DNA from 3 places in the Shewanella sp. MR-4 genome. Region 1 is predicted to be linked to each of the others. Evidence: predicted binding sites of a transcription regulator. Region 1 holds the regulator's gene; each other region holds the start of a gene.
The links. Region 1 encodes LexA, which represses DNA repair genes until DNA is damaged. Its sites were predicted from a motif close to TACTGTATNNNNATACAGTA; they were not measured.
Positions count from the first base shown of each region.

Region 2: a site for LexA is predicted at 930-949, ahead of SHEWMR4_RS08830 (YebG family protein). Genes of this name have one in related genera too.
Region 3: a site for LexA is predicted at 862-881, ahead of recA (recombinase RecA). Genes of this name have one in related genera too.

Region 1 is NC_008321.1:4,526,147-4,528,419, forward strand. It holds gene plsB (glycerol-3-phosphate 1-O-acyltransferase PlsB) at 1-828, opposite strand, end outside; gene lexA (transcriptional repressor LexA) at 990-1,610, shown strand; gene SHEWMR4_RS19785 (cell division inhibitor SulA) at 1,607-2,119, shown strand.
Region 2 is NC_008321.1:1,971,044-1,973,316, forward strand. It holds gene SHEWMR4_RS08820 (paraquat-inducible protein A) at 1-117, opposite strand, end outside; gene SHEWMR4_RS08825 (paraquat-inducible protein A) at 120-755, opposite strand; gene SHEWMR4_RS08830 (YebG family protein) at 961-1,260, shown strand; gene SHEWMR4_RS08835 (GAF domain-containing protein) at 1,276-1,734, shown strand; gene proQ (RNA chaperone ProQ) at 2,013-2,273, shown strand, end outside.
Region 3 is NC_008321.1:1,320,214-1,322,486, forward strand. It holds gene mutS (DNA mismatch repair protein MutS) at 1-607, opposite strand, end outside; gene recA (recombinase RecA) at 990-2,063, shown strand; gene SHEWMR4_RS05880 (regulatory protein RecX) at 2,081-2,273, shown strand, end outside.

The DNA.
Region 1 (2,273 bases):
CCAAGTTAAGAAACGCTCAGCAATACGCACTAGGCTGTCGGAATAATTCGCTGCAATTTCATCAAGATATTCAATTGCTGTTTCACGGGCTTGGGTTTCGGAAATCTTCTTACTCGCCGCTTCTTCCTGAATCGCCTTGCGTAAGGATTCGGATTTCAGCAGGGAGTGGAACATTGCCTGACGATTCGGCAGCACAGGCCCTGTCATCACCTTGCGTTGGCGGCGGAAATGTACTCTGGCCACCCGCGCTAGTTTATGGGCAATCCCCATATCGGTGCCGTGTTCATCGGCCATGTAACGCAGCGATACCGCATTAGAAAACTGCACAAAGTTGTGACGACCTAAAAATAAGATCATCAAGCACTTACGTAACCAAGTTGGATTCTCGCGCTCAAGAACAGCTGCCTTCATGGTGTCGTCTTCTTTACCCGGAGTACGGCCCCAATACAGACTGACAGGCACCAGCTGAATATCTAACTCTGGCTTTTCCTTATGGACGGCCAACAGGCGCATAAAACATTCGAGGAATGGCTCATTACTGGCACGCTCGCCAAACAAAGGCTTACGGCCTTCGAGGCAAACGACGCGGGGCGCGACAACGCCATTTACCACGAGCGGCTCATAGGGGCTTGGCAAACCCAGCTTAGTGGTGATTTCGCTTAACGCAGCAATATCACTCAGGGATTCTGTTTTCATTACATAAGCAAGCGGTCTGGACGCGTCCAGATTCAGATCGGCAAAGGGATCCTGCGGCACAACAATAGTGTGCACTAAGTGTTTTTGAATCCAGCGTAATGATTTCAACCAAAGAGAGTCTTGTTTAGGCATTATTCTTATGCAATGTAAGTACGTTCATTAGCCCCATAGAATACCAGATTCTAGGGAATATTCGCTAATACTCTCCAATCGCGTTAAAAAGTGGTTAATACTTGCACTACGAATAATACTGTATATACTAACAGTAACTGTATAGAAAAACAGGAAAGAACATGAGACCGTTGACGCCACGCCAAGCCGAAATTTTAGAGCTGATTAAACGTAATATTGCCGAGACTGGCATGCCACCCACCCGGGCCGAAATCGCCACCCGTTTGGGTTTTAAAAGTGCAAATGCCGCCGAGGAACACCTTAAGGCATTGGCGAAAAAAGGCTGCATCGAGATCATGCCTGGCACTTCCCGCGGGATCCGCCTCCCAGTTGAGGAAGAAGATAACAGCGAATCTGGCTTACCACTAATTGGCCAAGTGGCTGCGGGCGAACCTATCCTCGCCCAAGAGCATGTCGAACAGTATTACCAAGTCGACCCCAGCATGTTCCACCCAGCCGCCGATTTCTTGCTGCGCGTCAGAGGCGACAGTATGAAGAACATCGGCATCCTCGAAGGGGATCTGCTCGCCGTTCATAAAGTACAGCAAGCGCGCAATGGCCAAGTAGTTGTTGCTCGCGTTGACGATGATGTAACAGTTAAACGCTTTGAAAAGAAAGGGAATCTCGTTTATCTACATGCTGAAAATGAAGATTACTCCCCGATTAAAGTCGATTTAAGTTTCCAAAGTCTAACAATTGAAGGGCTCGCCGTAGGGGTGATCCGCAATGGAGATTGGCTATGAACAAACTACTAGGTAATGCCCCGCGTCACCCCGGTTTATGGCTCGATGCGGTACGCGAAACCGATACAGACTGGCAGCATACGCCTATCATCACTATGCCCACCGAGAGCCAAGGGCGCCAAGAGCTAATGCAACTTAGCAAACAATTGGCACAACTGAGCCAACAAGGCCGCTGGGTCGTGCTCATCAACCCACCCAGTATTGGCTACAAACAGTTACTGGCCAGCGCTGGCGTGCGTATGGATCGTGTACTCTTAGTCCATGCGAAAGATGAAGTGGAAACCCTGTGGGCCATGGAAAAAGCCTTAACCAGTGGCACTTCCAGCGCAGTAATTACTTGGATCCACTCACTCGATGCCCGCGATAATCGTCGTTTACAAATTGTGGCCAAGAGCGCCCGCGCCATGGGAATCGTGCTCGAAGGTGTCGTAAATCACTCATCTACGGACGCGACACTCAAGCAACCAGCTCACTTTGCCCAAGGTAGTTTTTTTAGCTCTGTTCATTAAAATTTTTGCACTGCGTATTTAGCCTTGAAAGCCGCCTCACCTGTGAATGTGGGGCTTTTTTTTTGGCAATTTTTCAGACAATTAGAAAAAGAAGTGATCTTGATCAATTTTTAAACAGCAAGTATGTTTGATTCAGGCGAGCATAATATATCGC
Region 2 (2,273 bases), 2.2 Mb from region 1:
GTGATCACGGACATGGAGCTCGGCCTCGCAGCGGCTGCAGTGGCTATTATCACTGCTATTGAGCTGCCTGCACACCCGGCACAAGCACAGGCCTAAGTCTTTTCCCTGTTGCTGCATTTTTAGTGTCGCTCCTGCATGAGAAGACTCCACATATGCTCAATATCGTATTCACGCTGCAAAAACAGGGTGACTAAAAAAAGCATGGTGAAGCAGAAGGTGCCCATACCGAAGTAAATATCCGAGAAATCAGATAACTGAAATGATGACACCAAAAAGCTAATCACATAAATCTCCAGCATGGTGAGCTGGGATAGCAGCCCTTGCAGCTTTAATAACTGTTTGAGGCTGCGGCGCCAAAATGGACTGCTAAGTCCCCATTTGACGATCAAAATCTGGCTAAGGATCGACAGGATCAATAAACCCGGGCCAATCACGGCGGCGGCGAGCACGGCTAATCCCACGACCCAATAACCTTGGTCGAACACCGCAAAGGCGCCCTGAAACACTGTAGTGGTGCGAACACTACCCAAAAAGTGAATTTCGAGTACCGGAAAAAAATTGGCGGGGAAATAGAATACCAGCGCGGTAATACACAGCGCTAACATACCGTTTACTGAGCAGTATGGAGTGTCATAAAGTGCGGTGCTGCAGCGCGGGCATAACGCCCTAACACCCGTAGGTAAGGCGCGCTTTCGAATGGCCAAGTCGCAGGAACGACAGAGGATTACAGAGTTTTCTACTGTATTTTCATGCATATAAAAATATTAAATTAGCCCCAAAGCCATAGAGAGAGCAAATAATCCGCAATAAAACCAAATTATAGGGTGAGATAGCACATTGCTTGACACATCTCGACAACGAAAAGCGTACTCATAATACCAGAATAATCAGAACACTTGCATCACTAGTTCACTTTATGTCATTCTGATTACTGTATATAAAAACAGTGCGAGGGCAGTCATGGCAGTTATTACACAGTTTGTCGTGGTAAGAGAAGGGGTGGAGAAGATGACATTTACATCGAAGAAGGAGGCAGACGCCTACGATAAGATGCTCGACATCGCCGATAACCTCATTCCATTTATTCAAAAAGCGCAGCTCGGAATTGATGAAACCGTGAGCGAACAGCTCGCATTCTATTTTGCTAACAATAAAGATGAGCTGACAAACTTGCTTAAAGGCGTGGTTCAAGTTAATAGTACGCCATCAAAACAAAATGCAGCGAAAAAAACGCCTAAGAAGGACGACGCTGCCGAATAATTTTTTAGGAAGTCTATGAAACCGCAATTTTATGAGTCACTGAATCGTCAAGCACTGGCCTTACTCGAGGGCGAGGATGATTTAGTGGCTGCCATGGCTAACTTTTCTGCTTTTCTAAACGATAACCTAACCGAACTGAACTGGGTGGGTTTTTACGTGATGCGTGGCGAACAGCTGGTGTTAGGTCCTTTCCAAGGTAAAGTGGCCTGTACCCGTATTCCAATGGGTAAGGGCGTGTGCGGTACCGCCGCGCAAACCAATCAGACGCAGCGCGTCGCCGATGTGCATCAATTTGATGGTCATATCGCCTGCGATTCGGCCAGTAATTCTGAAATTGTTATCCCAGTCCGCGCCGATGGTAAGGTTGTGGCCGTGCTGGATATCGATAGTCCTATTTTTGACCGCTTCGATGAAGAAGACCAAAAGGGCTTGGAATTATTGGTAAAAAGCTTCGAAAACTGCCTATTTGCTTAATTTGCGTACAATAACGCATAATTCATAGTCGCAATCGGTGGCGTGCGCCTTATAATAGCGCATGCACTGATAAGGCTTATTTTGAGCACAGCCGAAATAAGCCTGATAGGTTCAGCCGTGAAAAATTGTTAACTTATATTTTTTAACTTTAGTTAACTCGGCGAGAATGCTAATTTGTACTTTGGCTCATATGTGAGCTTAACCAAGATAAACGACTCGTAAGAAGCTGATTTTTATCACCTCGGATTCGATGTCCCTTTTTAACTGTGGAAGTAATGATGGAATCAACAGATAAGTTGACCGACACCAACGCAATTTTGGCGTATTTGTATGAAACATTTCCTTTGTGCTTTATTGCTGAAGGTGAAACTAAGCCATTAAAAATCGGATTGTTTCAAGATTTGGCTGAAAGGTTGGCTGATGATTCTAAAGTCAGTAAAACTCAACTGCGAGTTGCCTTAAGACGCTACACCAGCAGCTGGCGCTACCTGAAATCGGTAAAAGCCGGTGCACAGCGTGTGGATCTTGATGGTCAGCCA
Region 3 (2,273 bases), 1.5 Mb from region 1:
CTGGGCGGCGACGCTTGCCTTTAAAATGATGCAATAGCTCCATCGCGCCAAAATCTTCGCTATAGAGAATTTCGACCGGATTGGTACGTTGCAGTTCGGCTTCGAGGGACTCTTTTGTCTCTAATTCAGCAATCACGAAGCGGCCGGAAGACACATCGAGGGTAGCGTAGCCAAAACCAACTTTGCCTTGGTAAACCGCGGCTAACAGATTGTCCTGTCTCTCTTGCAATAGGGCTTCGTCGGTCAAGGTACCAGGGGTGACGATACGCACCACTTTTCGCTCAACTGGGCCTTTTGAGGTGGCGGGGTCGCCTATCTGCTCACAGATCGCGACCGATTGACCAATTTGAACCAATTTGGCCAGATAGCCTTCAACCGCATGGTAAGGAATTCCCGCCATCGGGATCGGATCGCCACCACTTTTGCCGCGAGCTGTAAGGGAAATGCCCAATAATTCAGAGGCGCGTTTTGCGTCATCATAGAAGAGTTCATAGAAGTCACCCATACGATAAAACAGCAGCATGTCGTGATGCTCTGCTTTCATGGTCAAATATTGACGCATCATAGGGGTATGTTTTTCTAAATCATCGGTATCTATAGGATTCATTAAATCGTTTTCGTCCGTTATGCCGGCCCAAAGCGGGGAAATAAGTCGTACAGTAATGGGATAAAAAATCAGTGGATATGCACTATTACTGTCTAAAATAAATTGACGCCAATCTTAGCAATAATTTTCTGAAAATTGACCCTTAAACCATGGATATTCACTGATATCCTGACAAATCTGCAGCACGAGTCGGTAAAAGCTTGTCTCAACGGGAAAATTTTCTGACTTAAAAATAAATCATTCACAGGTCTTGATACTGTATGATTGTACAGTATACTAGTCAGCAGATTATGACAAAGAGCCTCGCTTTTTGTATTACCCGCTTTATTAAATTGAATATCACTTTTGACAGTACTGATACTGTCTAGATGAGGGAACAGGAATGAAGGTCGATCCAAACAAAGAGAAAGCACTTGCTGCGGTATTGAGCCAAATTGAAAAGCAATTTGGTAAAGGCTCCATCATGAAGCTGGGCGAAGACCGCTCTATGGATGTTGAGACTATTTCTACTGGTTCACTTTCCCTTGACGTCGCCTTAGGTGCTGGCGGTTTACCAATGGGACGTATCGTTGAGATTTATGGTCCTGAATCATCAGGTAAAACAACGCTAACATTAGAAGTGATTGCCGCCGCTCAGCGGGAAGGTAAAACCTGTGCCTTTATCGACGCCGAGCACGCGCTAGACCCTATCTATGCTAAAAAATTAGGCGTAGATATCGATAACTTACTGTGTTCACAACCCGATACTGGTGAACAAGCCCTTGAGATCTGTGATGCGTTAACCCGCTCTGGCGCAGTAGATGTGATCATCGTTGACTCGGTCGCGGCATTAACACCCAAAGCAGAAATTGAAGGTGAAATCGGTGACTCACATATGGGCTTAGCGGCGCGTATGATGAGCCAAGCGATGCGTAAGTTAGCGGGTAACCTCAAGCAATCGAATACACTGTTAATCTTCATCAACCAAATTCGTATGAAGATTGGTGTGATGTTTGGTAACCCAGAAACCACAACGGGCGGTAACGCGCTGAAATTCTACGCCTCTGTTCGTCTTGATATTCGCCGTACTGGTGCTATCAAAGAAGGCGATGAAGTGGTAGGTAACGAGACGCGCGTTAAAGTGGTTAAAAACAAAGTTGCTGCGCCGTTTAAGCAAGCTGAGTTCCAAATTCTTTACGGTCAAGGTATCAACCGTACCGGTGAATTAGTCGATTTAGGTGTGGCTCATAAACTTATCGAAAAAGCCGGTGCATGGTACAGCTACAAGGGTGACAAGATTGGTCAGGGCCGTGCAAATGCTGGCAAATATTTGACTGAAAACCCAGCGATAGCAGCTGAAATTGATAAAACACTACGTGAGCTATTATTGAGTAACCCTGCAGCCTTGTCATCATCAGCTTCTGATGATGAGAATAGTGAAGGCAATGTTGACTTCGAAACAGGCGAAGTATTCTGAGCCAGTCAGCCCGTCAAATCGCGGTCGCGCTGTTAGCGCGCCGCGACTATTCCCGCCAAGAAATCCGCTCCAAACTGCTCGAAAAAGGCTTTGAGGTCGTAGATATCGATCCCGTGCTCGATGATTGTGAAGCATCGGGTTTTATCAATGATAAACGTTATGCTGAGCTGCTCGTAAGAAGCCATATTGCCCGTGGTCATGGGCCTATCC